DNA from 3 places in the Promicromonospora sp. NPDC019610 genome. Region 3 is predicted to be linked to each of the others. Evidence: riboswitches for the same ligand, from Rfam matches in the RefSeq annotation. Region 3 holds a riboswitch; each other region holds the start of a gene.
The links. A riboswitch is a leader RNA that binds a small molecule or an ion and turns the genes downstream of it on or off. The one in region 3 is predicted to bind S-adenosylmethionine.

Region 1 (6,722 bases), 1.9 Mb from region 3:
TCACCGCGCTGGGCGGTCACGTCGCCGCTGTTCGACCGGGCGGTGGTGCACCGGCCCGACGGTGACCTCGTGATCGAGGCGCCGGGTGCGGCCGAGCGGGTGTACGTGGCGGGGCTCGAGGTGTCGGCTGGTGCTGGTGCTGGTGCTGGTGCTGGTGCTGGTGCTGGTGCTGGTGCTGGCCGGGTCGTGGTCGAGCCGTCGGTCGACAACGCCGACCTCGTCGGGGGAGCGACCCTCCGCTTCGCCCTGTCGGACGTGCCGACGCGCTGGGGTGTGCCCGCGGACGACGGCGAGCCGGCTGCTGCGGGTGCGGGTGCCGCGGTTGGTGCCGGCGCACCCGGTGCCGCTGGCGCAGGTACAGGCACCGACTCCGCGGGTGTCGCCGGCGCCGCCGTCGTCGGAGCTGATGCTGCCGGTGCGCTCCGGCCGGCGTCCGACCGGCCGTGGCGGCGTGCCGACGGCGGCTGGCGCGGCGCCGAGGGCGACGTCCTGCCGCACCTGACCGACGGCGACCTCACGACGTCGGCGGAGGTGGACGGCACCCTTGAGTGGGTGCCCGCAGCAGACGCCCCGGCAGGCGCGGTGCTGCGCGCCTACACGCTGACCTCGGGCCCGTCCCCCGAGACGGCGGCCTCGGAGTCGGCGGCGGCCTCGGAGTCGGCGGCGGCCTCGGAGTCGGCGGCGGCCTCGGAGTCGGCGGTGGCAGCGGCGTCGGCGGACGGAGCGGGGACGGGGCAGCCGCCGTCTGCCTGGCGACTGGTCGCGGCCGACGGCCGGGTACTCGACGAGCGGTCCGGCGAGGAGTGGCGCTGGCCCGGCCAGCTGCGTCCCTTCGTGCTCGACGAGCCCGTTCCGCTGACCGCCGTCCGGCTGGAGCTCGCCGAGCCGGCCGCCCTGGCCCAGATTGAACTCCTCCTGGACTAGCCGCACGCCGGAGTGCGCTTCTGCCCCGTCATTGCGCCCGAAACCAGCCTGGTTCCGGGCCCAATGACGGGGTAGAAGCGCACCTCCGTTCGGTACCCTCCCGCCTTCCGTGTGCTCCCGCCTTCCGTGCCCTCCGGCCTACCGCGCCCTCCGGCGTCGATGAGATCGGTCGGTTGCCTTGAAATCGGTCGGTTGCGTCGAGATCGGTCGATCGACCGACCGGTCTCGAGGCAACGGACCGAACTCATGGAGCGGCCACCGCAGCCGCCCGCCGCGCAGCCCGCCTGCCGCGCAGCCCGCCCGCCGCGCAGCCCGCCCGCCGCGCGCCCCGCCCGCTCCACGCCGGAGCCCCCAGGTCCCGGGATGTGAGATCTGGGCAAGGATCATTGACTTCTATGGGTTCCATTCGTATCTTCTGTGACATCGAGACCAACCGCACTTATCCGATCGGAGAGATGTAGAAAGCCTCGACAGGTCATGAGTTCCGACGCGAAGCCCCGGCTGGTCGGACGGCAACCCCCCGCGCGGGTGGGTGCCCCGGGTGAGGACCAGGTCCACCGCCGCCGGCGGATGACAACACGCGTCGCTCGCCGCTGGGCGAGCAGGTGAGGAGAACGACGATGACCCGGAGCGCTGCCCCCGCCGTCCACGTGTCCCTGCCGACCCGGAACGTCACCGTGCGGGCTGGTGCTGCCCCGCGCGAGCACATGTGTTGTCGCTGACCCCGACAGCCCCGACGCGCTGACCGGCCGCCACAGGCGCCACCGGCCCGCCGCCCGGACCTCCTCTCGGCGTCGCACGCCGAGCCCCGGCCGCCTCCGGCCCTCACGTCCCTGACCGGACGCCTCACTCCTGCCCTCTGGCAGCCACGCTCCCGGGCGACCCCTGGACGCCGTCGCGCACCCTGCGCGCCGGCCGGGTCCCCCGGGCGCCGTCGCGCAGCCGCAGCCCGAACGGAGCCCCGCCGTGCCGTACCCGTCGCAGCCCACGTCCCTCGCCTCCACCTCCTCCCGTCCCGTCGTGCTCGGCGTGGACCTCACCTCCGCCGGAGCCCGTCCGGGCGCGCACCGTGCACGCGGCCCGGTCGCGCCGCGCCCGTTCGACGGCGAGCGGTTCCTGCACCTCGTGCGGACCGCCGACCGCGGCCTGCTCGACTTCGTCAGCCTCGACGAGGGCTTCCTGCTCCACCCGGGCCGCAGCCAGGTCACGGGGCGGCTGGACACGGCCGTCGCGGCGGCCCGGGCCGCGCGGGTCACGACCGGCATCGGGCTGGTCGCCGCCGTCGACACGGTGCACGTCGAGGCGGCCCACGCCGCCGTCGCGCTGAGCAGCATCGACCGCGCGAGCAGCGGCCGGGCCGGCTGGCAGGCCGTGCGGCAGAGCAAGCTCCCCGAGGCGGACGACGCGTGGGCCGGCCGGGTCGAGCTGGGCATCCGCTCCGTGACCCAGGTGTGGACGGGCCGTCCCGGCAGCGGGGCGGGCGCGGTCGAGCTCGACGCCGAGGGCCGGTTCCGCGTGGACCACGACGGCATCCGGTTCGCCGTCCGGGGCCGCCCGGCCGCCGGCACGGACGACGCCCTGCCGCAGACGCCCCCGCCCGTCGTCGTCCGCGTGCGCTCCGAGGCGAGCGCGGCGCTCGCCGGCCGTACCGCCGACGTCGCGCGGATCACCGTCACCGACGCCGCGCACGCGGTGCGGCTGCGCCGGCTCGTGCGGGACTCAGCGCTGTCCGCCGGGCGCGACCCCGAGGAGCTGCGCGTGCTCGCCGAGGTCTACGTGGTGCTCGCGCAGGAGCGGGCCAGTGCGCGCGCACGCCTCGAGCTCGTCGAGGCCCTGGAGGGCACGGCGGTCATGGGCGACGGGCTGGTCGTCGCCGACACGCCCGACGAGCTCGCGACCCTGATCGCCGACTGGACCACCGTCGGCGCCGTCGACGGGTTCCTGCTGCGGCCGTCGTCGCTGAGCTCCGACCTCGACACGATCACCGACCACCTGGTGCCCGCGCTCCAGCACGCGGGCCTGTTCCGCACCGAGCGGACGGCGACCACGCTGCGCGGCTCGCTCGGGCTGTCGGACGCCGAGGCCGCCGAGCGGGCGCTGCCCACGGGCCGGCTCCTGAGCGCCTGACCATCCGACGAACCACGCACCACCCGGAGGAGACCACCATGACCACCCCTGAGCCGCAGACCCCCGAGCTGCACACCCCCGAGCCGCAGACCCCCGAGCCGCAGACCCCCGAGCCGCAGACCCCCGAGCTGCAGACCCCCGCAGCCGCGGGCGCCAAGGTCGCCGCCGGCGCCCTGCTGATCGACGTCCGCTCGGCCGCGGGCCGCGCCTCGGCGGGCGAGATCCCGGGCGCCACGCTCGCCGACCGCACCAACCTGGACGCGCTGTTCGGGCCGTCCGACCACCCCGCGATCACCCTCGACACGCCCGTCGTGGTCGTGTGCGGCTCGGTCAACGGCTCCGGCCCCGTCGCCGAGGCGCTCGCGGCCCGCGGCTACACGAACGTGTCGCACGTCGACGGCGGGTTCCCCGCGTGGAAGGAGGCCGGGCTGCCCGCGACGGAAGCGGCAGACCAGCCGGCGACCGAGGCGGACCAGCCCGCGACCGCCGGGGCAGACCAGCCCGCGGCGGCGCCGAGCGCGGCGCCATGACGATCGCGCACGACGTCCGGGCGGCAGGTTCGGGCAGCGGCACGGTCGGCGGCACGGCGAGCGTCGTGGTCCGGCGGGTGCGGGACGACGAGCACCGGGCCGTCGCCGAGGTGCTCGTGACCGCCTACACGCACGACTTCGAGATCAGCGACAGCTACCGTCACTCGCTCGGGGCGGTCAGCCGCTGGGCGAGCGAGCACGAGGTCTGGGTCGCGGTACCGGCCGGCGAGGCGGGTGCGGGCGACGCCACGCGGGTGCTGGGTGTCGTCGTCACCCCGGCGCTCGGCGGGCCGGCGCTGTCGGCGCTCGCCCAGGACGGCGAGCTCGACTTCCGCCTGCTCGCCACGCACCCCGACGCCCGCGGGGGCGGCGTGGGCGAGACGCTCGTGCGGCACGTGATCGGGCTCGCGCGCGACCGCGGCGCCCGCCGGGTCGTCATGAACTCCGGCGACCAGATGCGTGCGGCCCACCGCCTCTACGAGCGGCTCGGCTTCGGGCGCCTTCCCGAGCGCGAGACGCGCGTCGTCGAGACGAAGCAGGGGCCGACGCGCCTGCTCGCCTTCGGCCTCGACATCGCCGACACCGACGCCCCGGCCGACACGCGGGACGGTCGGCCATGACCGGCTTCGCCACCCGGCAGGTGCACGCGCGCAGCACGGGGCGGGACGACGCCGGGCGTGCCACCGGCGCGGTCGACGTCGTCCCGTCCGACTCCGCGCCGTCGGCCCGCGTGGTCCCGCGGGCCACGCCCGTCTACCTGACCGCAGGGTTCGAGTTCGAGGAGTGGGAGCAGGCCGCCGGGCACTTCGGCGCGGGCGAGGGGTTCGCCTACACGCGCACCGGCAACCCGACCACGGCCGCCGTCGAGCAGCGGATCGCCGCCCTGGAGGGCGGCACCGACGCCCTGTTCCTGGCCAGCGGCCAGGCGGCCGTCACCGTCGCCCTGCTCGGCCTGGTGGAGGCCGGCCAGCGCGTGCTCGCCGCGTCCAGCATCTACGAGGGCACGCGCGGGCTGCTCCTGGAGAACCTGCCGCGCCTCGGCATCGAGGCCGACTTCGTGGACGACGCCGCCGACCCCGCCGCCTGGGAGCGCGCGATCCGCCCCGAGACGCGCGTGCTGTTCCTGGAGTCGATACCGAACGCGCGCAACGACCTGCCCGACCTGGCGGCGGTGGCCGACGTCGCGCACGCCCACGGGCTCGTGCTCGTCGTGGACAACACGCTGGCCACGCCGTACCTGCTGCGGCCCATCGAGCACGGCGCCGACGTCGTGGTGCACTCCGCCAGCAAGTTCCTGGCGGGGCACGGCTCGGTGCTGGGCGGCGTCGTCGTCGACTCCGGGACGTTCGATCCGCGCGCCGCGGGCGCGCTCTACCCGCACCTCGTGGCGCCCAGCCGCACGGGCGGGCCGAGCGTGGCCGACCGGCACGGCGGGAACGCGCGCCTGGCGTACCTGCGCGAGACCGTGGCGCCCCGGTTCGGCCCCACGCCGTCGCCGCTGAACGCGTTCCTCGTGGGCCAGGGCATCGAGACCCTGTCGCTGCGGGTGGCACGGCAGAGCGCCGCGGCGCTCGAGGTCGCGCGCTGGCTGGCGTTCCGCCCGGAGGTGGCGTCGGTGGACTACTCCGGGCTGGACTCCAGCCCGTCGCATGCGCTGGCCAAGCGGTACCTGCCGGACGGTCAGGGCTCCGTCTTCACCTTCACGCTGCACGGCGGGGCCGCCGCTGCGCGGGCCCTGGTCGAGGCCGTCCAGGTCTTCACGCACATGACCCACATCGGCGACGTCCGCTCGCTCGTGCTGCACCCCGCCAGCACCAGCCACGTGCTGCGCACGCCCGCCGAGCGGGCCGCCGCGGGCGTCCACCCCGGGACGCTGCGCCTGTCCGTCGGCATCGAGGACCTGCCCGACCTGCTCGCGGACCTCGACCGCGGCCTCAGGTCGGCGGACGAAGCCGCCCGGAACGCCGCGGCCGGCACACCCGACGCGAACAGCACCCCACGCAAGGAGACACCATGACCCGCCGGCAGCACCTCGGCTGGTTCCTGGCCCGCGGCTTCGGGCCGCACGGCTGGGGCCACGACTACCTGGACTGGAACTACGACTGGACCCGGCCCGACCTCTACGTCGAGTCGGCCCGCGCCCTGGAGCAGGCGGGCGTGGACCTGCTGATCATCGAGGACGCCCCGTCGCTCGGCAGCCCGGAGACCATCGACCTGCGCGTGCGGCAGGCGTTCGGCGGCCCCAAGCACGACCCGCTGCTGCTGGCCCCGTACCTGTTCGCCGCGACGCAGCACCTCGGCGTCGTGCCGACGGTCAACCCGGCGGCCGTGCTGCCCTACACCGGTGCGCGGCAGCTCGCGACGCTCCAGCACCTGTCGGGCGGACGGTTCGGCCTCAACCTGGTGACGGACACGGGCAGCGCGCGGCACTTCTCGGACGCACCGCCGCTGGGGCACGACGCGGCGTACGACCGCGCCGAGGAGTGGCTCGACGGCGTCCGCTCGCTGTGGCGCTCCTGGGACGACGGCGCGCTGGTCGCCGACCCGGGCGCCGTCGGGCCGGGCGGTGCGCGGACCGGGGGCCGGTACGCGGACGGGCGCCTGCTGCGCCCGGTGCGGCACCGCGGCGAGCACTACGCGTTCGACGGCCCGCTCAACGCCCTTCCGTTCGCCGGCGGGGCCGACGGCGAGCCCGTGATCGTCTCGCCCGGCGGCTCGGACCGGGGGCTGGCGTTCGCCGGCGCGAACAGCGACGTCCAGCTCGCGCTCGCACCCTTGACGGAGCGCAGCGTGCGCGACTACCGGGCCCGGGTGCACGCCGCGGCGCGCGCGTCCGGCCGGGCGCCGGAGCACGTCAAGGTGCTGTTCGCGATCAAGCCCGTGCTCGTGTCCAGCCCGCAGGAGGCCGACCGCCTGGTCGCGGCGTCGGCGGACCCGGACGACGGCACGCTGCTGCGCATCGCCGAGCAGCAGTCCAGCGACCTGGAGACCGACCTGACGGCGCTCGGCCTCGACAAGCCGCTACCCACGGGCCTGTTCGGCGACCACGTCTCGCACGGGTCCATCAAGCGGCTGGTCGGCGAGCACGACCTCGCGACCACGCCGCTGCGCGTGCTGCTCGGTGGGCTCGCCCGCCTGGGC
Region 2 (6,722 bases), on a different contig from region 3:
GCCGTGCCCAAGCCCCTGCTGGACCAGCAACCACTGCCGGTGCTGCAGGCGGCGACGGCCCGCGTGGTGCTCGACGTGCCCGGCTACGACGGTACGAACCAGCGGCTCGACCAGGACCTCGCCGTGGAGAACCTCGCCGTGGAAGAGCGCGCCGGGCGGACGGTCGCGCGGATCCGGATCACCCCGTCGGACAGCCAGGTGCACGGCGGCGACGTGACCCGCGTCGAGCTGCTCCTCGACACCGTGACCTGGCTGCCGGCCTCCGCCGAGATCTGGGCCGAGTCCGAGGGCGGCAAGCAGATCCAGGTGCGCAGCGAGCTGAGCTGGTCGGGGTGCGCCGAGCCGAGCGAGGCGCCGACGTACGAGAGCGTCCGGCCGTGACCAGGCCCGGACCGGCCCGCCGCGACAGTTTCCCGGGCGCGCTCCACCCCGCCGCCTCCGCCGGGGCCGCGTGGCGCCGTGCGCTGCCGGTGGCCGTGCCGGTGCTGCCGCGTGCTAGCTTCACCGCATGAGGTCTCCCGAAGCATCCAGGTCAGGGCTGCCGGTACTCCGGTAGCCCGAGATGCCCCTGTAGAGAAGAACCGCATCCGAAGGGCCCGTAGTGCCGTCCCGGCCTACCCGTCTCCCTCCACCCTTCGGAGTTCTTCATGCCTGTCCTGCTCTACGTGCTCGCGGTCGCGGTCTTCGCGCAAGGCACGTCGGAATTCGTCCTCGCCGGGCTCGTGCCCGGCATCTCCGCCGGCCTCGGCGTCTCGGTCGCCCAGGCCGGCTACCTGACCTCGGCCTTCGCCGTCGGGATGGTCGTGGGCGCGCCGCTCACGGCCGCCGTCGGACGCCGTCTGCCGCCCCGCTGGACCCTGTCCGCCTGCCTGCTCGTCATTGTCGCCGCGCACGTCGCCGGGGCGCTGACCGACAGCTTCGCCGTGCTGCTCGGCACCCGGTTCCTCGCCGCGGTCGCGAACGCCGGGTTCCTCGCGGTCGCGCTGTCGACCGTCCAGCACGTCGTCCCCGCCGGGCGGCGGGCCCGGGCGCTGGCCACGATCCTCGGCGGCACGACGCTCGCCCTGGTCGCCGGCGTCCCCGCCGGCGCGCTCCTGGGCGAGATCTGGGGCTGGCGCTCCGCCCTGTGGGCGATCGCCGGGGTCGCGGCCGCCGGCCTCGTCGCCGTGGCCCGCCTGACGCCGGTGCGGCTCGACGCCGGGGCGCCGCGCGCCCGGCTGGACCTGCGCACCGAGCTCGCCGCGCTGCGCTCCCCGCGCCTGCTGCGCCATCTCGTGCTCGGGGTGCTGGTCAACGGCGCGACGTTCTGCGCGTTCACCTACCTGGCGGTCGTGATCACCGACGGTGCGGGCCTCGGGTCCGCGCTCGTGCCGGCGGTGCTGGCCCTGTTCGGCCTCGGCGCCTTCGTCGGGGTCTCGGCCGCGGGCCGGCTGGCCGACGCGCACGGCGGGCGCCTGCTCGCGGTCGCCGGTCCCGCCCTGCTCACGGGATGGGCCCTGTGGGCCGCGCTCGCCCCGAGCCCCGCGGCGGTGTGGGTGCTCGCCCCGGTGCAGGGGGCGCTGTCGTTCGCCGTCGGCGGCACGCTGATCGCCCGGAGCATGGCGGCGGCCCACGGCGCGCCGACCCTGGGCGGCGCGTTCTCGACGGTCGCCCTCAACCTCGGGGCGCTCGCCGGTCCGGTGCTCGGCGGGTTCGCCGTCACGGTGCTCGGGCCCGCCGGGCCCCTGGCGGCGAGCGCGGCGCTGACAGCCGTGGCCCTCGTGCTCGGGGCGACAGCCCGGCCACACCCCGCACGTCTCCAGGAAGATGTCACGCGCCCGAGGAGGTAACGCTCAGGTAGCAGTGCTACCTGAGCGTTACCTCCTCGGGCGTGTGACGTTTTCCCCGGAGACCGCCGGGAGCCGTCGCGTGGCCGGAAAGACCGCGGCGACATTCTGACCGCGACGCCGTCGTGCCTGGTAGCGTCCCCGGCACGACGGCGTCGAGCACGAGCGAGGAGACGGATGCGGCCCCTGTTCCCCCTACTGGCACGTTTCGCGGTGCTGGTCCCTACCGCGCTGCTCGCTGCCGTGCTGCTCCCCGCCGTGCTGACGTCCTGCTCCGCGGGCCCGGACGACGCCCCCGCCGGGCCCGTGGAGCCGGCCCCCGCCCGGGAGGCCGCGACGGAGCAGTACACGGCGGCGCTGGACGACGTCCTCGGCGCGCTCCAGGAGTCCGTCCCGGGGGTGGCGTGGACCGCCAAGGACCGCTTCCCGTTCGTCACCGGGCAGCCCGACGGCGAGTGCGTGCTCTTCCTCGCCGAGAGCCTGGGCGAGGGCGACCTGTACGAGCCCAGCGACGGTCTCGCCGACCTCGCCGCCGGGCTCGACCCGGTGCTGCGGGAGCACGGCTTCGACCCGCTGTCGGACGTGACCCACGCGGACAACGGCGGCGACGCGTACGTGACGGCCACCGACCCGGCCGGCTGGGAGCTCCGGGTCTCGGCGTACCCGCCGCTCGTGGGCCTCTCGGGTCCCGTGGAGAGCGACGAGTGCGTCGGGGCGTAACCGGCCCGACGACATGACCGGCTAGAGGCTCCCCCACTCCGCGGCGGCCTCGGTCACCCGCGCCCGGACGGCGGCGACCGCCGGCCCGTGCGGCACGCCGCGGCGCCCCGCGAGGTACAGCGTGTTCAGCGGCGGCGCCTCGGGGTGGTGGAGCTCGACCACCTGCCCGGCGTCCAGCGCCGACGCGACCAGGTACCGCGGCAGCACGGACACGCCCGCGCCGGCCGCGACGGCGGCGAGCACGGCGCGCAGGTCGGGCACCACCAGGGCCGTCGTGTTCGGCGGGCGCCGGCCGAACTCGCTGCGCCAGTACCGGCGCACGATCGGCAGGTCCTCCGCGTACGCGACCAGCGGCAGGTGCGCCAGGGCGGCCACGGGGTCGGCCGCCAGGCGCACCGGGTCGACCGTGTGGGCCAGCGCCGGCGGCCCGACGAGCAGGAACTCCTCGTCGACCAGCGGCGTCGCCACCACGACGTCCTGCCGCGGGCGCACCGAGGACACGACCAGGTCGAGGTGTCCGGCCGCCAGCGCCGCCAACAGCTCGTCGCCGAGCCCGAGCGTGGTGCGGAGCTGGAGCCCCTGCGCGACGAGCCGCGCGAGCGCCGGCAGCACACGGACCGTCATCAGCTCGGCGGCCCCGCCGATCCGGACGAGCCCGCGCACCGCCGGCTCGACGTCGCGGGGGCCGAGGGCCGACCGGAGCCCGTCCACGTGGAGCCCCACCTCGGCGGCCAGCGCCACGGCGCGCTCCGTGGGCTCCGCGCCGCGGCGGGACCGCACGAACAGGCGGGTGCTGAGCTGTTCCTCCAGGCGGGCGAGCTGCCCGGTGACGGCGGGCTGGCTCACGCCCAGCCGCTCGGCCGCCGCCGACAGCGACCCGGTGCGGTAGACCTCCAGGAAGGTGGCGAGGAGGTCGAGACCCGGCACCGGCACCACCCTCCGTCGTCGTCCCCTGTCCGAGCCACAGGCTAGCCCGGCTCAGCGTGCCGCGAGCGCCTTCAGCACCGCCTCGGCGGCGGCCGCGCTGGACTGCGGGTTCTGCCCGGTGATCAGGTTGCCGTCCTGGACCACGGTGCTGCTCCAGGGCGCGCCGACCTGGACGACGGCGCCGCGCTCGCGCAGCCGCGACTCGACGAGGTAGGGCGCGGCGTCGCCGAGGCCGCCCTGGCGCTCCTCCTCGTCCGTGAACGAGGTGAGCGCCCGGCCCGCGTAGGCGAAGACGCCGTCCGGCCCCTGGGCGCTGAGCAGCGCGGCGACGCCGTGGCACAGCGCGCCCACGGTCGTGTCGCGGTCGTTCGCGGTGAGCAGCAGGCGGCCGAGGTCGGCGTCGTGCGCGAGGTCCGCCATCGGGGCGTGGCCGCCCGGGAGGTAGATCGCGTCGTAACCGGCGGCGTCGACGTCGGCCAGCGTGAGCGGGTGGGCGAGCTGGTCGGCGATGCCGTCGAGGTAGGCGCGGAACTCCGCCGCGTCGGCGGCGGGCACCCCGCCGCGCTCGTCCAGGCTGACCGCGTCGACCGTGGGCGCCACGCCCCCCGGGGTCGCGACGTCGACCTGCGCGCCGGCCGCGGTGAGCACGCGGTGGGAGGCGGCGACCTCCTCGGCCCAGTAGCCGGTGGGGTGCTCGGTGCCGTCGGCCAGGCGCAGGCTGCTCGCGGCGGAGACGACCATCAGAATCTTTGTCATGACGTCAGAATCCATCACCGGATGCCGAACCTGGCGGTCAGAGCCATCACCAAACTTATGGCTCCGATTTGTCCGAGGCGTGGACGGTTTGCCGACCACATCCCGGGCATGCCTACGATCAAGTCTCATCATCCAGAGCGGTCGAGAGTCCTGGCTCCACGACACCGCAGCAACCTACCTCCGAGGCGCCAATCTCGGGGCAAGGTGCTAACGCCAGGTCCGATGGAGCTGATACGCATGGCAGTCACGAACCCGCACCTTCCCACCGCCACGATCCTGGGCTACCCGCGCATCGGCCGGAGGCGCGAGCTCAAGCGCGCCGTCGAGTCCTTCTGGGCCGGCCGCACCACCGCCGACGAGCTGGAGGCGACCGCCCGCGACCTGCGGCAGACCACCGCGCGCCGCCTCGTCGACCTGGGCCTGGACGCCGGCAACGCTGCCGTCCCCGGCTCGTTCTCGTACTACGACCAGGTGCTCGACGCCGTCGCGCTGCTGGGCGCCGTACCCGACCGCTTCGCGGGGCTCACCACGGACGAGGGCCGCCTGCCGCTGTCCGCCTACTTCACGGTGGCGCGCGGCGAGGGCGACAACGCGCCGCTCGAGATGACCAAGTGGTTCGACACGAACTACCACTACCTGGTCCCGGAGATCGGGCCGGACACCCCGATCGGGTTCGTCGACGACCGCGCGGTGCGCGAGTTCACCGAGCTGGCGCACCCGGCCGACGGCGGCCAGGCCGTCGTGACCCGCCCCGCGTTCGTGGGGCCGGTGACCTTCCTGCTGCTGAGCAAGGCTGCTGGGCCCTCTGCCGCGGCTCTGCGGGGCTCGCAAGCTCACTCCTCAGCCGCAGGCGACACCCCGGACGGCTTCCGCCCGCTCGACCGGCTCGACGACGTCGTCGCCGCGTACGCCGACCTGCTGCGCGCGCTGGCCGCCGCGGGCGCGCCGTGGGTGCAGCTCGACGAGCCCGCCCTGGTCACCGACCTGCTGGACGTCCCGTTCGACGAGGTGGCCGACGCCGTCCGCCGGGCCTACACCCGCCTCGCGACCGAGCTCTCCCCCGCCGGCTCCGGGGCCGACGGGGTCGACGGGGTCACCGCCGAGCGCCCCGCGATCCTCGTCACGGCCCCGTACGGCGACCTGCGCAGCGAGGCCGGCGACGGGCTCGCCCTGCTGGCCGGCACCGATGTCGAGGCGATCGCGATCGACCTGGTGCGCGGCGCCGTGCCGACCGGCCCGGTCCCCGGCCTGGAGAACAAGACCCTGGTCGCCGGCGCGATCGACGGCCACAACATCTGGCGTGCCGACCTCGACGCCCGTCTGACCGTCGTGGAGGGCCTCGCGGCCCCGGGCACGGGCGTCGGCGCCGGTGCCCTGGCCGTCGGCACCTCGACGTCGCTGCTGCACGTGCCGCACGACGTCGCCGACGAGCCCCGCCTCGACGCGGACCTGACGTCGTGGCTCGCGTTCGCCGACCAGAAGGTCGCCGAGGTCGTCACGCTGGCCACCGCGCTGACCGACGGCCGCACCGCGGTCGCGGACCGGCTCGCGGAGTCGACGGCGGCGGTGCGCTCCCGCGCCGCCGCGCCCGGCGTCGTCGTCCCCACGGTGCGCGAGCGCACCGCCGCACTGACCGCGGCAGACGTCGAGCGCGCGCCGTACGCGGAGCGGGCGGCCGCGCAGCAGGCGCGGCTGAACCTGCCGCCGCTGCCGACCACGACCATCGGGTCGTTCCCGCAGACGGCCGAGATCCGCAGCACGCGCGCCGCGTGGGTACGGGGCGAGCTGTCCGACGCCGACTACACGGCGGCGATGCGCGCCGAGATCGCGAGCACGGTCGCGCTCCAGGAGGAGCTGGGCCTGGACGTGCTGGTGCACGGCGAGCCCGAGCGCAACGACATGGTGCAGTACTTCGCGGAGCAGCTCGACGGCTTCGCGACGACGGTCAACGGCTGGGTGCAGTCGTACGGCTCCCGGTGCGTGCGGCCGCCGATCCTGTGGGGCGACGTGTCCCGGCCCGCGCCGCTGACGGTCGAGTGGACGGCGTACGCGGCGTCCCTGACGTCACGGCCGGTCAAGGGCATGCTCACGGGCCCGGTCACCATCCTGGCCTGGTCGTTCGTGCGCGACGACCAGCCGTTGGGCGACACCGCCGACCAGGTCGCCCTGGCGCTGCGCGACGAGGTGACGGACCTGGAGGCGGCGGGCATCGGCGTCGTGCAGGTGGACGAGCCGGCGCTGCGCGAGCTGCTGCCCCTGCGCCGCTCGGCGCACCCGGGCTACCTCGACTGGTCGGTGCGCTCGTTCCGGCTCTCGACCGCCGGGGCCGACACCGCCACGCAGGTGCACACGCACCTGTGCTACTCGGAGTTCGGGCAGGTCATCGGCGCGATCGACGGCCTGGACGCCGACGTGACGTCGGTGGAGGCGGCGCGCTCCCGCATGGAGATCGTGCCCGAGCTGGCCGACGCCGGGTACGGCCGCGGGATCGGG
Region 3 (6,722 bases):
CGACGCGCACCGGCAGCGTCTCCAGGCCCTTGAGCAGGGTCCACGCGTTGAACGGCGCCAGCGACGGCCCGGTGTTGCGGATGAACGTCTGCACGGGGCCCGTGATGTACTCCGTGGAACCGAGGATCGCGCCGCCCAGCACGCGGCCCTGACCGTCGATGTGCTTGGTCGCCGAGTAGACGACCACGTCGGCGCCCAGCTCGAGCGGCTTCTGCAGCAGCGGGGTGGCGAACACATTGTCCAGCACCACGACCGCCCCGGCGGCGTGCGCCAGGTCCACGACGGCGCGGACGTCCACGATGTCCTGCATCGGGTTCGAGGGCGTCTCGAAGAACACCACGTCCGCGGGCGTCGAGAGCGCGTCCTCCCACTGGGACAGCACGTGCCCGTCCACGTAGTCGGTGCGCACGCCCCACTTCTTGAAGATCTCCTCGAAGATCACCACGCTGGACCCGAACAGCGCCCGGGCGGCCACGATCCGGGAGCCGGAGCTCACGAGAGCGGCCAGCGACGTGAACACCGCGGACATGCCGGTGGCGGTCGCGTAGCAGGCGTCGGCGCCCTCGAGCTGGCGCAGACGCTCCTCGAAGGTGTGCACCGTCGGGTTGCCGTAGCGCGAGTAGACGAACCGGTCGACGTCGCCCTTGAACGCGGCCTCGGCCTCCGCGGCGTTGTCGTAGACGTAGCCCTGCGTGAGGAACAGCGCCTCGCTCGTCTCCTGGAACTCGCTGCGCTGGTGGCCGCCGCGCACGGCGAGCGTCGCCGGGCGGACGCCGTCGGGCAGCGGCTTGCGGCCGGAACCGCCGGGGTTCGCGCCGGGCGGGAACGCGCCGGTGACGGTCACGCGGGGCCCGCCGTCCACGGCAGGCCGGCGACCTTCCAGCCCTGCTGGTCCCGGACGCCGTCGGCCCCGGGCGCACCCTCGAAACCCTCCAGCACGTTGTACGACGGCGCGATGCCCGACGCCGTGGCGAGCCGCGCCGCCGCGATCGAGCGCTGGCCGGAGCGGCACAGGAAGACGAGGGGCCCGTCGGTCACGCCGGCCGCCCGGAGCTCCTCCAGGAACCGCGGGTTGGGCACGCCGCCGGCCCGCACCCACTCGGAGAACACGGGCTGCTTCTCCAGCGACGCCGTGTCCGGGATGCCGATCGTGCGCCACTCGCCCTCGGTACGGACGTCCACGAGCGTGGCGTCCGGGTCGCCGGCGAGCAGGTCCCAGGCCTGCTGAGGCGTGATGTCGCCGGCGTAGCCGTCGGCCGGTCGTGCTTCGACGCGCGCGGGATCGCTCATGATGCTCCTCCATCGGTCGTGGCGGTAGCACCCTCGTCCGTCCTCCGCTGCTGCGGGGAACGCTGGGTTGCTGCGGCGTCGTCGTGCCACGTCACTCGGCCGCTCGGGATGGTCGTTGCCCACCCTACGACATGGTGTCCGGTGGGTGGAACAGTGTCTCGACAGGCAACCCGAGTAAAACAGTAGGGAACGAGCCGACCGGATCGTGGGACCAGCATCTGAGACATGCGTTGACAGGTGTTTTGCCCGCAGCACAGGATGGCCGCAGGTCATGAGCGCCAGCGTCAAGCCCCGGCTCGCTGGCCGGCAACCCTCCCTCCGCGGTGGGGTGCCCCGGGTGACGACCAGGCCGCGCGCAGTCCGCGTGCGGCAAGCGCGGGGGAACCTCCCCCAGGACTGTGCTGGAGGACGCCATGTCTGCTCCCACCCTCAGCCGTGCCACCACGGTGACCGGCCTCGCCCCGCTGCGCCCCGTCGTCGGCGGCGGGACGCTCGTCCCCCTCGTGGACGGCACGCAGGTCTCGTACGCGAACCTCGACGTCGCCGCGTCGGCCCCGGCCCTGCAAGCCGTCGCCGACCGGGTCACCCAGGTGCTGCCGCTGTACGCCAGCGTGCACCGCGGCGCCGGCTACCTCTCCCAGGTGAGCACGGCGCTCTACGAGACCGCGCGCCGCACCATCGGCGCGTTCGTCGGCGCCCGCGAGGACGACCTGACGATCATCACCCGGAACACCACCGACTCGCTCAACCTCCTCGCCGGCTGCGTCCCCGCCCAGCCCGACGGCGAGCCCGGCCGCGTGCTGGTGCTCGACGTGGAGCACCACGCGAACCTGCTGCCCTGGCAGCGCACGACCGGCGCGACCGTGCTGACCGGCGGTGCCACCGTGGCCGAGACCATCGCCCAGATCCGGGAGGAGCTGGCCGACACCGCGGCGGACCGCCCGTACGCCCTCCTGGCCCTGACCGGCGCCTCGAACGTGACCGGCGAGTCCCTCCCGATCGCCGAGATCGTCGCCGTCGCCCACGAGTTCGGCGCGCGCGTGGTGCTCGACGGCGCCCAGCTCGTGCCGCACCGCCGCATCTCGCTGGAGTCCACCGGCGTGGACTACCTCGCCTTCTCCGGGCACAAGACCTACGCCCCGTTCGGCGCCGGCGTGCTGGTGGGCCACCGCGACTGGCTCGACCAGGGCACGCCCTACCTCGCGGGCGGCGGCGCCGTCCGGCGCGTGCGCGTGAGCGGCACCGACTGGCACGAGGGGCCCGCCCGCCACGAGGCCGGCTCGCCCAACGTGATCGGCGCGGTGGCGCTCGCGGCGGCCTGCGAGGAGCTGGCAGCGCTCGACCCGGCCGAGGTCGTCGCGCACGAGAACGCCCTGCGCCGCCGGCTCGTGTCGGGGCTGGAGGCGATCGACCGCGTCGAGGTCGTGCGGGTCTGGGCCGACGCCGTCGACCCGGTCGGCGTCGTCACCTTCACCGTGACCGGGTACGACCCGGGCCTCGTCGCCGCGTACCTGTCCGCGGAGCACGGCATCGGCGTCCGGGACGGCCGCTTCTGCGCGCACCCGCTCCTCGGCCGGCTCGGCTTCGACGCCGGCGCGGTGCGTGCGTCGGTCGGCGTCGGCACCGCGGGCGAGGAGATCGAGCGGCTGATCGCCGCCGTCGGCCGCCTGGTCGACGAGGGTCCGCAGGCCGGGTACGACGTCGTCGACGGGCTGTGGGTCGTGACCGACGACCCGCGTCCGGTGCCCGAGGGCTCCGGCCTCGCGGGCCTGCTGGCGACGGCCGCCCTGGGCTTCGACGAGGCCTTCGGCTGCCTCCCGGACGAGGACTGACGGCTACAGCGCCAGCGCCACGCAGATGCCGCCCATCGTGAGGTCCAGGCCGATGCACCACAGCGCGAGCGAACGGTTCACCACCACGTCGCGGCGGTAGTGCACCACGTCCCACCCGGCGTGCGCGGCGAGGGCGAGGCCCGCGAGGGCCAGCCCGAGACGCGGCTCCAGGAACAGGGCCGCCGTCGCGACCCCGAAGAAGCCGGCCATCGCGGCGGCCTGCGGCCACGTCGCCCGACGTCCGCGGGCCAGCCCGATGCCGGCCAGGACCAGCCCCACCAGGACGAACGCGATCCAGCGCGGCGTGTCCAGCAGCTCGGACGCGACGGGGATCGCGGACGCCAGGAGGGCGACGAGCCAGGCCGTCCAGCGGACGCCGGTGACGGCGGCGGCCAGGTAGCACAGCGTCGCGACGCCGATCGCGGTGGTCGGGTCCTCGGCGACGGCGTCCTGCCAGGTGCCGCCCACGATCGCCGTCCCGCCCACCAGCAGGGCGAAGCCCGTCAGCACACCCAGCACGATCCAGGCGGTGTTGGTGGGCCAGGTCCCGGTCCACCGGCTCGGCCGCGCGGGGGCGGTCGTCTCGAACGTCTCGGCCATGGCTCCGTCCTCCCTGTCCCGGCGCGTCGGCACCGTCGCGTCCAGATACCCGCTAGGGGTACCCAACCACGCGCAGCCAGGGACGCGGAACCAGATTCGGCCACCACCGAAGGGTCAGACGTACAGGTCCCTCCGGGGACCCGTACGTCTGACCCGTCAGAGCGGGAAGGCGCGCGGGCGGGGGATCGCCGCCTCGATCTGCGCCGCCAGCGCCAGCAGCGTGAGCTCACCGCCCGGCCGGCCGACGATCTGCACCCCCATCGGCAGCCCGGCCGGCGCCTCGGCGGTGGGCGCGGTCCAGTGGGTCGGCACGGTGATCGCGGGCAGCCCGGCGACGTTGAGCATCGACGTGAAGGGTGTGTACTGGCACTGCTGCTCGAAGTTCCGCTCCGGGTCCTCGGCGTCGTACCACCCGATCGGCCGCGGGGTGAGCGCCAGTGCGGGGGTCACGACGGCGTCGTAGGCGCTGACCTGCGCCACGAGCGAGCGCTCGAAGCCGGTGAGCGTGCGCACCGCCTCGGCGAGCTCCCGCGCGGGCACCTCGCGGCCCGACCGGATGAGCCACTGCGTGAGTGGCTCCAGCCTGCCGAGCGTCTCCGGGTCGTCGATCGGCACGGCCGACGCGCCGCCCATCCACAGGGTCCGGAACGCCGGGGCGTACTCGGGCGCCTCGGCCAGCACCGTCTGCTCCACCTCGTGCCCCACCCCGGCCAGGGCGCCCACCCCGGCGTCCAGCGCGGCGCGCGCCTCGGGGGACACGGCGATGTCGTAGAAGCCGTCCCACGCGGACGAGGTGGTCACGCCGAGGCGGGCTGCCCGCGGGCCGCCCGCCTCGTCCGGCAGCTCGGCCCGCTGCGCGGCCGCGAGGTAGGCCCCGGCCGCGTACGACGGCGCCCGCAGCGTGTACGGGTGCGCGACGCCGCCCCCGGCGCGCCGGGGGAGCATCGCCTCCAGCAGCAGGGCGGTGTCGGCGACGGTGCGCGCGATCGGCCCGTTCACGACCAGCCCGCCCAGCGAGTCGACGCCGCTGCCCGCGGGCAGCAGCCCGCGCGTGGGCTTGAGGCCGACGACGCCGCAGGCCGCCGCAGGGATGCGGATCGACCCGCCGCCGTCGGATCCGGGCGCAAAGGGCAGCATGCCCGCCGCGACGGCGGCGGCCGCCCCGCCGCTGGAGCCGCCTGCCCCGCGGCCCAGGTCCCAGGGGGTGCGCGCCGGGGCGGCGCCGACCGGCTCGGTGTAGGCGGGGAAGCCCAGCTCCGGCGCGGCGGTCTTGCCGAGGCTGACAATCCCGGCGTCGTCGAGCACCTGCACGATCTCGTCGCTCTCCTCGGCAGGCGGCAGCCCCGCGAAGGCGCGCGACCCGAAGCCGGTCGGTACGCCCGCGCGGTTCCACAGGTCCTTGTCCCCGGTGGGCAGGCCCCACAGGCTGCCCGACGGCGGCGGCGTGTCCCCGCCGGAACCCGCCCCGCACGTCTCCTGGAGCTCGGCCGCCCGCTTCCGTGCCCGCTCCGGGGTGACGGTCGCGAACGCGCCGACCGCAGGGTTCAGCCGCTCGATCCGGTCGAGGAAGTGCTCGGTGACCTCGGTGGGGGTGAGCTCTCCGGCGGCGAGAAGGTCGCGGAGCTCGACGGCGGTCCGCTCGTGCAGGGCATCCATCCCGTCAGGCTAGACGCTTTTTGACACATCGCATTCAACGTTGTGACCTGCACTGATGTGTCCAGGTACGGACAATTGGCGCTCCGCGTATTCCCATTCTGCCGCGCAGAATGCGCTTCTCCGGCATATGTTCGTGCCGAGCTGTCACCTTTGCGCCCGCGCCGTCACGGTGCGCGCGAGGTGCGCAGAAATATCTCGAAGGGGGAGAGCACTATGACATTCTTCAATACGGCACTCGTCGTGCCGAACCAGGTCGACTGGCTGGCGCCGCTCACGAACGCGCTCGGTGCGGTCGCGAGCTTCATCCCGAAGCTCCTCGTGTTCCTGGTGATATTCCTCATCGGGTACTTCATCGCCAAGGCGATCGCCCGGTTCGTGGGCATGATCCTCACGCGGATCGGCTTCAACAGGGTGCTCGAGCGCGCGGGAGCGAACCGCCTCCTCGCCGGGTCGGGCATCGAGCCGATCGCGCTGCTCACGAAGATCATCTACTACTTCATCCTGCTGATCACGCTCCAGCTCGCGCTGAGCGCGTTCGGGCCCACCAACCCGGTGAGCGCGATCGTGAACCAGATCGTGGCGTGGCTCCCGAGCCTCGTCGTCGCGATCATCATCGTCGTGATCGCGGGTGCCATCGCGAATGCGGTGAAGGACCTTCTCATGAACACCATGAGCCGCGTTTCCTACGGCCCGCTCGTGGCGAAGACGGTGTCCTTCTTCATCATCGCGCTGGGTGTTATCGCCGCCGTGAACCAGATCGGCATCGGCACCACCGTGACAATGCCCGTGCTCATCGCATTCCTGGCCACGGTGGCCGGCATTCTCATCGTCGGTGTCGGCGGTGCGCTGATCGGCCCCATGCGGTCACGCGTGGAGGGTTTCCTGGGCCATCTGTCGGACGGTTCCGCTGCCGCCAGGCCCGTCGTGGAGCCGAACAACACGCCCACCGTCGCACCCGGCACCCCGGGCTCGTTCGCCCCGCCGCGCGACCTCTGATCGTCTGACCCACACGACGCCGGGGTCGCACCGCCACATGACGGTGCGACCCCGGCGTCGTGCCGCGCGGGCTCAGTACTCGCGGTCGTCCTCGACGGACGTCACACGGGTCCCGTCCGTCCCGGCCGACCAGTCCTTGTTGTCGGACGTCACCCGCGTGCCGTCCGTGCCGAGGTCCCGGTCGTCCTGGCCGACGGACGTGACCCGCGTCCCGTCCGTGCCGTACTCCCGGTCGGCGGCCGCGGCCGCCCCGGCGCCGAGCACCCCGGCGGCCGTCGTGAGAAGGGCCGCGGTACCAGCGGCGGCCACCCGTACGAGCTTGTTCATCGTGAACCTCCTTCGTGGCCG

Region 1: linked by a shared signal. The riboswitch ahead of ACH45N_RS11250 (LLM class flavin-dependent oxidoreductase) and the one ahead of ACH45N_RS02555 (aminotransferase class V-fold PLP-dependent enzyme) in region 3 are both predicted to bind S-adenosylmethionine.
Region 2: linked by a shared signal. The riboswitch ahead of metE (5-methyltetrahydropteroyltriglutamate--homocysteine S-methyltransferase) and the one ahead of ACH45N_RS02555 (aminotransferase class V-fold PLP-dependent enzyme) in region 3 are both predicted to bind S-adenosylmethionine.

The regions. Positions count from the first base shown of each region.
Region 1 covers NZ_JBIRXX010000001.1:2,523,905-2,530,626, forward strand. The annotation lists gene ACH45N_RS11245 (GH92 family glycosyl hydrolase) at 1-924, shown strand, start outside; SAM riboswitch class IV at 1,398-1,509, shown strand; gene ACH45N_RS11250 (LLM class flavin-dependent oxidoreductase) at 1,891-3,051, shown strand; gene ACH45N_RS11255 (rhodanese-like domain-containing protein) at 3,090-3,581, shown strand; gene ACH45N_RS11260 (GNAT family N-acetyltransferase) at 3,578-4,201, shown strand; gene ACH45N_RS11265 (O-acetylhomoserine aminocarboxypropyltransferase/cysteine synthase family protein) at 4,198-5,598, shown strand; gene ACH45N_RS11270 (LLM class flavin-dependent oxidoreductase) at 5,595-6,722, shown strand, end outside.
Region 2 covers NZ_JBIRXX010000002.1:994,203-1,000,924, forward strand. The annotation lists gene ACH45N_RS16155 (hypothetical protein) at 1-381, shown strand, start outside; gene ACH45N_RS16160 (Cmx/CmrA family chloramphenicol efflux MFS transporter) at 648-1,829, shown strand; gene ACH45N_RS16165 (hypothetical protein) at 2,040-2,546, shown strand; gene ACH45N_RS16170 (LysR family transcriptional regulator) at 2,568-3,473, opposite strand; gene ACH45N_RS16175 (type 1 glutamine amidotransferase domain-containing protein) at 3,525-4,229, opposite strand; SAM riboswitch class I at 4,355-4,458, shown strand; gene metE (5-methyltetrahydropteroyltriglutamate--homocysteine S-methyltransferase) at 4,467-6,722, shown strand, end outside.
Region 3 covers NZ_JBIRXX010000001.1:588,457-595,178, forward strand. The annotation lists gene ACH45N_RS02545 (O-succinylhomoserine sulfhydrylase) at 1-844, opposite strand, end outside; gene ACH45N_RS02550 (rhodanese-like domain-containing protein) at 841-1,290, opposite strand; SAM riboswitch class IV at 1,558-1,672, shown strand; gene ACH45N_RS02555 (aminotransferase class V-fold PLP-dependent enzyme) at 1,704-3,122, shown strand; gene ACH45N_RS02560 (hypothetical protein) at 3,126-3,722, opposite strand; gene ACH45N_RS02565 (amidase) at 3,879-5,378, opposite strand; gene ACH45N_RS02570 (hypothetical protein) at 5,592-6,374, shown strand; gene ACH45N_RS02575 (hypothetical protein) at 6,447-6,701, opposite strand.